Paraglaciecola psychrophila 170: one gene and its partner. The protein of the gene in region 1 binds, or shares a complex with, the protein of each later gene. Links are inferred from orthologs where the notes say so. Each region holds a gene or a part of one and is shown on either strand. Other genes may lie near its edges. The genes, in order: lolA and C427_RS11310.

The links.
Region 2: the proteins of lolA (region 1) and C427_RS11310 are in contact, whole or in part, in a cryo-EM structure (PDB 7ARM), measured with the Escherichia coli proteins. The link is inferred for Paraglaciecola psychrophila 170 from one-to-one orthologs.

What each region holds. Positions count from the first base shown.
Region 1 is NC_020514.1:2,396,347-2,399,575, forward strand. The notes cover bases 133-3,028. They hold lolA (outer membrane lipoprotein chaperone LolA), read left to right. Parts: upstream 133-1,210; coding sequence 1,211-1,846; downstream 1,847-3,028. Other genes in these bases: C427_RS10485 (DNA translocase FtsK), read left to right, coding at 133-1,189; C427_RS10495 (replication-associated recombination protein A), read left to right, coding at 1,843-3,028. In the rest of the region: more of C427_RS10485, read left to right, coding at 1-132; more of C427_RS10495, read left to right, coding at 3,029-3,198; fluoride efflux transporter CrcB, read left to right, coding at 3,200-3,229. UniProt on the Escherichia coli protein: Participates in the translocation of lipoproteins from the inner membrane to the outer membrane.
Region 2 is NC_020514.1:2,580,778-2,584,083, forward strand. What follows is about bases 156-3,128. They hold C427_RS11310 (lipoprotein-releasing ABC transporter permease subunit), read left to right. Parts: upstream 156-1,010; coding sequence 1,011-2,246; downstream 2,247-3,128. Other genes in these bases: C427_RS11300 (CNNM domain-containing protein), read left to right, coding at 156-270; lolD (lipoprotein-releasing ABC transporter ATP-binding protein LolD), read left to right, coding at 286-1,011; C427_RS11315 (FdhF/YdeP family oxidoreductase), read left to right, coding at 2,335-3,128. Also shown: more of C427_RS11300, read left to right, coding at 1-155; more of C427_RS11315, read left to right, coding at 3,129-3,306. UniProt on the Escherichia coli protein: Part of an ATP-dependent transport system LolCDE responsible for the release of lipoproteins targeted to the outer membrane from the inner membrane.

The DNA of each region.
Region 1 (3,229 bases):
AAATAAAAAACGCGACATGGTGCGTTTAAGCGAAGTAATAAGCGCCGATGTGTTTCAAGCTTCTGAGTCACCACTGACGATGGTGTTAGGCGCGGATATCTCGGGTAAACCTGTGGTGGTAGATCTGGCGAAAATGCCTCACCTTTTAGTTGCGGGTACCACCGGCTCTGGTAAGTCGGTGGGTGTTAACGTTATGATCCTTAGCCTGTTATACAAATCTACACCTGAAGATGTGCGGATGATCATGATTGATCCCAAAATGTTGGAATTATCGGTTTATGAAGGTATTCCTCATTTGTTAACTGAAGTTGTCACCGACATGAAAGAAGCTGCCAATGCACTGCGTTGGTGTGTGGGTGAGATGGAACGACGTTACAAATTGATGTCTTCCCTTGGGGTCAGGAATCTAAAAGGCTATAACACCAAAGTATTGAATGCGATTGAAGCGGGAGAGCCTATTCGCGACCCATTATGGAAGTCTGAAGAAAGCATGGAAACAGTGGCTCCTTTTTTAGCGAAACTGCCTGCGATAGTCGTAGTGGTGGATGAATTTGCCGACATGATGATGATTGTAGGTAAAAAAGTCGAAGAGTTAATTGCGCGTATTGCCCAAAAAGCGCGTGCTGCTGGTATTCATCTAGTGCTTGCAACGCAAAGACCTTCTGTTGATGTGATTACCGGTTTGATTAAAGCTAACATTCCAACCCGTATTGCGTTTCAGGTATCCTCTAAAATTGATTCTCGGACTATCCTCGATCAGGGTGGGGCAGAGGCATTGTTAGGGGCAGGGGATATGTTGTATTTACCTCCAGGAACAGGTGTGCCGACTAGAATTCATGGTGCATTTGTGGATGATCATGAAGTGCATGCTGTGGTCGCTGATTGGAAAAAGCGCGGTGCACCGCAATATATAGATGAGATTTTAAACGGTGATGCGAATACAGAGATCCTTTTACCAGGTGAACAGTCAGAAGATGCCGATCAAGAATATGATGTGTTTTATGATGAAGCAGTAGCCTTTGTGACAGAGAGTAGACGGGCATCGGTATCTGGCGTACAGCGAAAATTCAGAATTGGTTACAATCGCGCAGCAAGACTGGTTGAACAAATGGAACAAAGCGGCGTCGTAACTTCACCTGGGCATAATGGCAATCGTGAAGTATTGGCTGCTGCTGCTCCTAGAGATTAACCCTACAAGAAGTAATAATAAATGAACAAATTATACCGGCTCAAAAAGCTGATTTTATTTAGCGTAGTTTTACTAAACAGTACCTTTGCCTTAGCAACGGATATGGATGCCAAACAGCATCTAAAAATCAAGCTGGCTAAGCTTGCAACCTATGAAGCCTATTTTACGCAAACTGTGGTCGATATTGAAAATACATTGCTGCAGCAAGCCACTGGGCGGATCGTGCTCCAACAACCTAACAAGTTATATTGGGAGTTGTTTGAACCTAACGAAAGTGTGCTATTGGCTGATGGTGAAAACATTTGGAATATTGACCCCTTTTTAGAACAAGTTGTGGTTTACGCTGCTGACTCTGCACTTGAAAATAATCCGCTGATTTTATTAACTAACCCTGATAGCAGTCAATGGCAAGAGTTTGAGGTGAGTCAATCAGCTAGCCAATTTATTATTACGCCACGTGAGCTTAAAGGCGGTATCGAATCATTACGTTTGGTATTTAAAGGTGACACCTTAGTCGAGCTTGAAAGCCAAGATGGACAGCAACAAAAGAGTTTGCTGTTGTTCTCCGAAATAAAACAAAATCATTCATTACCTACTGATACTTTTATCTTTGTCATGCCTGATGGTTATGAGTTGGACGATCAGCGCTCACTATGACCGCAGAATTTGACTTTGTAGAGAATAACGACTCGGTTGCTCAGTTCGCACCGCTAGCGGCTCGTATGCGTCCTCAAGTGATTGACCAATATTTTGGTCAGCAACATATTATTGGTCCAGATAAGCCTCTAAGAGCCGCACTATTGCGTGGTCAATGTCATTCGATGATCTTGTGGGGCCCACCAGGCACAGGTAAAACCACGTTAGCTGAGTTGGTTGCCAACCATTGCCAAGCCCATATTGAACGATTATCAGCTGTCAGTAGCGGGGTTAAAGATATTCGTCAAGCCATAGACAACGCTAAACATTATGCGAGTCATCATCGCCAGCGGACCATTTTGTTTGTAGACGAAGTACACCGTTTTAATAAAAGTCAGCAAGATGCTTTTTTACCTTACATCGAAGACGGCACAGTGACGTTTATTGGTGCGACCACTGAAAACCCTTCTTTCGAACTCAACAATGCTTTGTTATCCAGAGCTAGGGTATATGTCCTTAAAGGCTTGAGCGTTGAAGATCTCAGTGACGTCATTACTCAAGCGTTAACCGATAAAGAGCGTGGTTTAGGACTTACCGGTATTACTTTAGATGACTATGCAAAGTCAATGTTGATTGATATGGCTGCAGGTGACGCAAGACGTTTGTTAAATTACTTAGAGCTCAGCGCTGACTTTTTACCAACAGACTCTATAGACAAAATAATCAGCGTAGACATGGTAAAACTCGCAGTAGGCGAAAAAGTTGCACAATATGATAAAAATGGTGATCAGTTTTACGATTTAATATCTGCTTTTCATAAGTCGGTACGTGGCTCCGCACCTGATGCTGCATTGTATTGGTACGCACGTATGTTAGTAGCCGGATGCGACCCACTTTATGTTGCTCGTCGTCTATTGGCAATTTCCACAGAAGACATTGGTAACGCTGATCCTAGGGCGATGCAAATATGCCTCAACGCATGGGATATATTTCAGCGTGTTGGACCTGCAGAAGGTGAAAGGGCGATTGCGCAAGCAACCCTCTATTGTGCGAGTGCAGCAAAAAGTAATGCGGTTTATCTGGCGTTTAATGCCGCTGTACAACACGCCAAAGATACACCTGATTCTGCGGTGCCAGAACATTTAAGAAATGCTCCGACTAGCCTGATGAAAGACTTAGGTTATGGAAAAGAATACCGTTATGCCCATAATGAAGTTCATGCTTACGCAGCTGGAGAAAACTATTTTCCCAAAGACCTGCGCGACACTCAATATTATCAACCTAGCTCCCGTGGCTTAGAAAAAAAGCTGCAAGAAAAATTAAACTTTTTAAAAGAACTCGATTTACACAGCACAGAACAAAGGTACAAATAATATGCATACAGCAACGGTGTATATCTTTATC
Region 2 (3,306 bases), 180 kb from region 1 along the record:
GTCACCATACTAAGCAGTATGTCGTTAGCCAATGCCATTGCACCCTTACATTCACAACGAGGAAATATGTTACTTATCGTGGATGAATATGGTGGTTTAGAGGGGGTGTTAACGGTTGAGGATTTAGTTGAGAGCTTGTTCGGTATTGATATCATTGATGAAAGCGACCAAGTGGTAAGCATGCGAAAATTAGCTCGAATATTGGCTAAAAGAAGAGAAAAGAAGCGTTTACGTAAGCATCAGAAAACCAACAGTTCAAATGCAAATTAGGGAAATATGCTGATTATGAGTGAGTTACTCAAATGTACCAATCTGTCCAAAGAATATAACGATGGAGAAAACAGGGTTAAGGTGCTTAAAAACATCAATTTTTCTATTAATAAAGCCGAGCAAGTTGCCATTGTAGGCAGTTCAGGCTCGGGTAAAAGTACCTTATTACACTTGCTAGGGGCTCTAGATAAACCTACCTCAGGGCAAGTGACGTTTGAACAACAAGACATATTTACTTTTAGCAGCAATCAACAAGCTCAATTTCGTAATCAATCCCTTGGTTTTGTTTATCAGTTCCATCATTTATTACCCGAGTTTAGTGCGTTAGAAAACGTCGCTATGCCTCTATTAATAGCTAAAAAAGCTATTAAACAAGCAAATGAGTCAGCCATGGCTATGTTGGATAAGGTCGGGTTATCTCACCGATACAAACATAAACCTGCTGAATTATCGGGTGGTGAACGGCAACGTGTGGCTATTGCCAGAGCTTTGGTGACCCAACCCAAATTAATACTTGCAGACGAACCGACAGGCAACCTAGATCAAAAAACCGGTGAAAGTATTTACCAGTTACTCAGTGACTTACGCGAGCAAATGCATACCAGCTTTGTGGTGGTGACCCATGATACTCAATTGGCTAAAAGATTAGACCGCTCTTTACACTTAATCGACGGCTGCTTGAGTGATGCATCCACTGAAACAATAGACATTTTAACAAACGATATAAAGGGCACTATCTAGTGCATTTGGTGTGGTTGTTAGCGTGGCGTTTCCGTTCAAATAAACGCCAGAATGGTTTTATATCATTTATTTCGGCTTCTTCAACTTTTGGGATTGGCTTAGGGTGTTTTGTGCTGATCCTGTTGTTGTCGGTAATGAACGGTTTTGAAAAAGAATTAAAAGATCGTTTGTTGTCTGTTATTCCCCATGCAGAATTTAAATCTGTTTATGCCAGTGGCATTGAAAACTGGCCTGCAGAAGTAGAAGCTTTGCAGCATCACCCCGAAGTGATTTTTGTCGAACCTTATGTAAACGCCACGGGAATGTTGCAAAAAGGCAATAACATGAAGGCGGTTGAGATGACCGCCTTAGATCCCCTTTATGCATCTGATGGTGTTATCCCAAGTTTAGTTTCAAGCGAACAATGGCAGCAATTTCAATTAGATGAAAACGCCACTATGTTAGGCATCGGCTTGATGCAAAAGTTAGATTTGGTAGTCGGTGATAAAGTACAAATTTTATTGCCTCAGCTATCAGAAGATTTTAGTTTAAGTGCCCCAAAAACTCTGCGACTAAATATCATTGCCAGTTTAGATATGGGCGGTGAACTGAGTAATCATATTGGCTATATGCATATGTCTCTGGCTGCACAGGCACAAAATATTAAGTATGGTGCCCAGGGAATACGTTTAAGATATCGAGATGCTTTTAGTGCAAGGGAATTAACACGTGAAATTGGCTATAAATTAACACCTGAAGTATATATGTCGGATTGGACTATTAACGATGGCAATCTGTATCAAGATATTCAGTTGGTGAGGGCGGTGGTGTATATCGCATTAAGTTTGGTCATCGCCGTGGCGTGTTTTAACATTGTTTCTACCCTAGTGATGGCGGTTAACGAAAAGCAAAGCGAAATTGCGATGCTTAAAAGTATGGGGGCAAAAAACAGCCTGATTATTTCAGTTTTCATGTTACAAGGTACATTTAATGGCCTGATTGGCACAATAGTAGGCGTAATATTTGGGGTTTTGGCGGCGACTAATTTAGCCGCTATTGCGAGTTTTATTGAAGATTTGTTAGGTGTACAATTCTTATCAGGCGATGTTTATTTTATTAATTTTTTGCCTTCAGAATTAAACTGGAATGAAGTTTATTTTACCGCTCTCATTGCTATAGTTTTGAGCATTTTAGCCACACTTTATCCAGCAATAAAAGCCGCGAGAATTAATCCTGCAAAAGTCTTGGGGCACTAATTTTTTATCTACAGCAAAATTAACAACGATAGTCATAATAATAGTGGTGCTGGGCGCTGCTGTATATTCTGAGTTAGAGGAAATTTAGATGACAAAAAACACTATTGAAGTAAAAAACTTGCAAGTAACCAAACAAAAAGACTGGGCAGCAGGGTTAACGGCTGTTGTGTCTGCATATAAAAATGTCAGTACTAAAGTTGGTCCCATTAAAGGTACTAGATTACTCACTCAACTCAATCAAATTGAAGGCTTTGACTGTCCCGGTTGTGCTTGGCCAGATCCCTTATTAAAGCGTTCGACCTTTGAATTTTGTGAAAATGGCGCCAAAGCCATAGCAGATGAAGCCACGTCAAAACGGGCAACATCAGCATTTTTTGAGCAACATAGTATTGAAGATTTAAAATACAAGTCTGATCGTTGGTTAAATGATCAAGGACGTTTAGTTGAACCGTTATTTCTAGCTGAAGGTGCTAAACATTATCAACCCATCAGTTGGTCAGATGCCCTCGAACTGATTGCAAAAAATTTAAGTCAACTCGACTCACCCAACCATGCTGCCTTTTATACATCTGGGCGCACCAGTAATGAAGCTGCGTTTTTGTATCAGTTATTTGTTCGTCAATTTGGTACTAATAATTTACCCGATTGTTCAAACATGTGTCATGAGTCCAGCGGTGTTGGATTAACTGAAACCATCGGTGTGAGTAAAGGTACGGTGTCATTACACGATTTAGAAAATAGCGAAGCTATTTTTATTTTTGGGCAAAATCCCGGATCAAACCACCCACGAATGCTGACTTCACTACAAGCCGCTAAACGTCAAGGTGCTAAAATTGTCGCTATTAATCCGTTAGATGAAGCGGGTTTAAAACGTTTTAAAAACCCACAAGAAGCGGAGGGTCTTATTGGTGCGGGTACTGCGTTACGGGATTTGTATTTGCCAGTGAAAATAAACGGTGACGTGGCTTTTCTTAAAGGATTGTGTAAAGCATTAATTGAAAGAGATGCAGCTGGGCAAGATGTTTTAGATCATGGGTTTATCGCAGAATATTGCCATGGT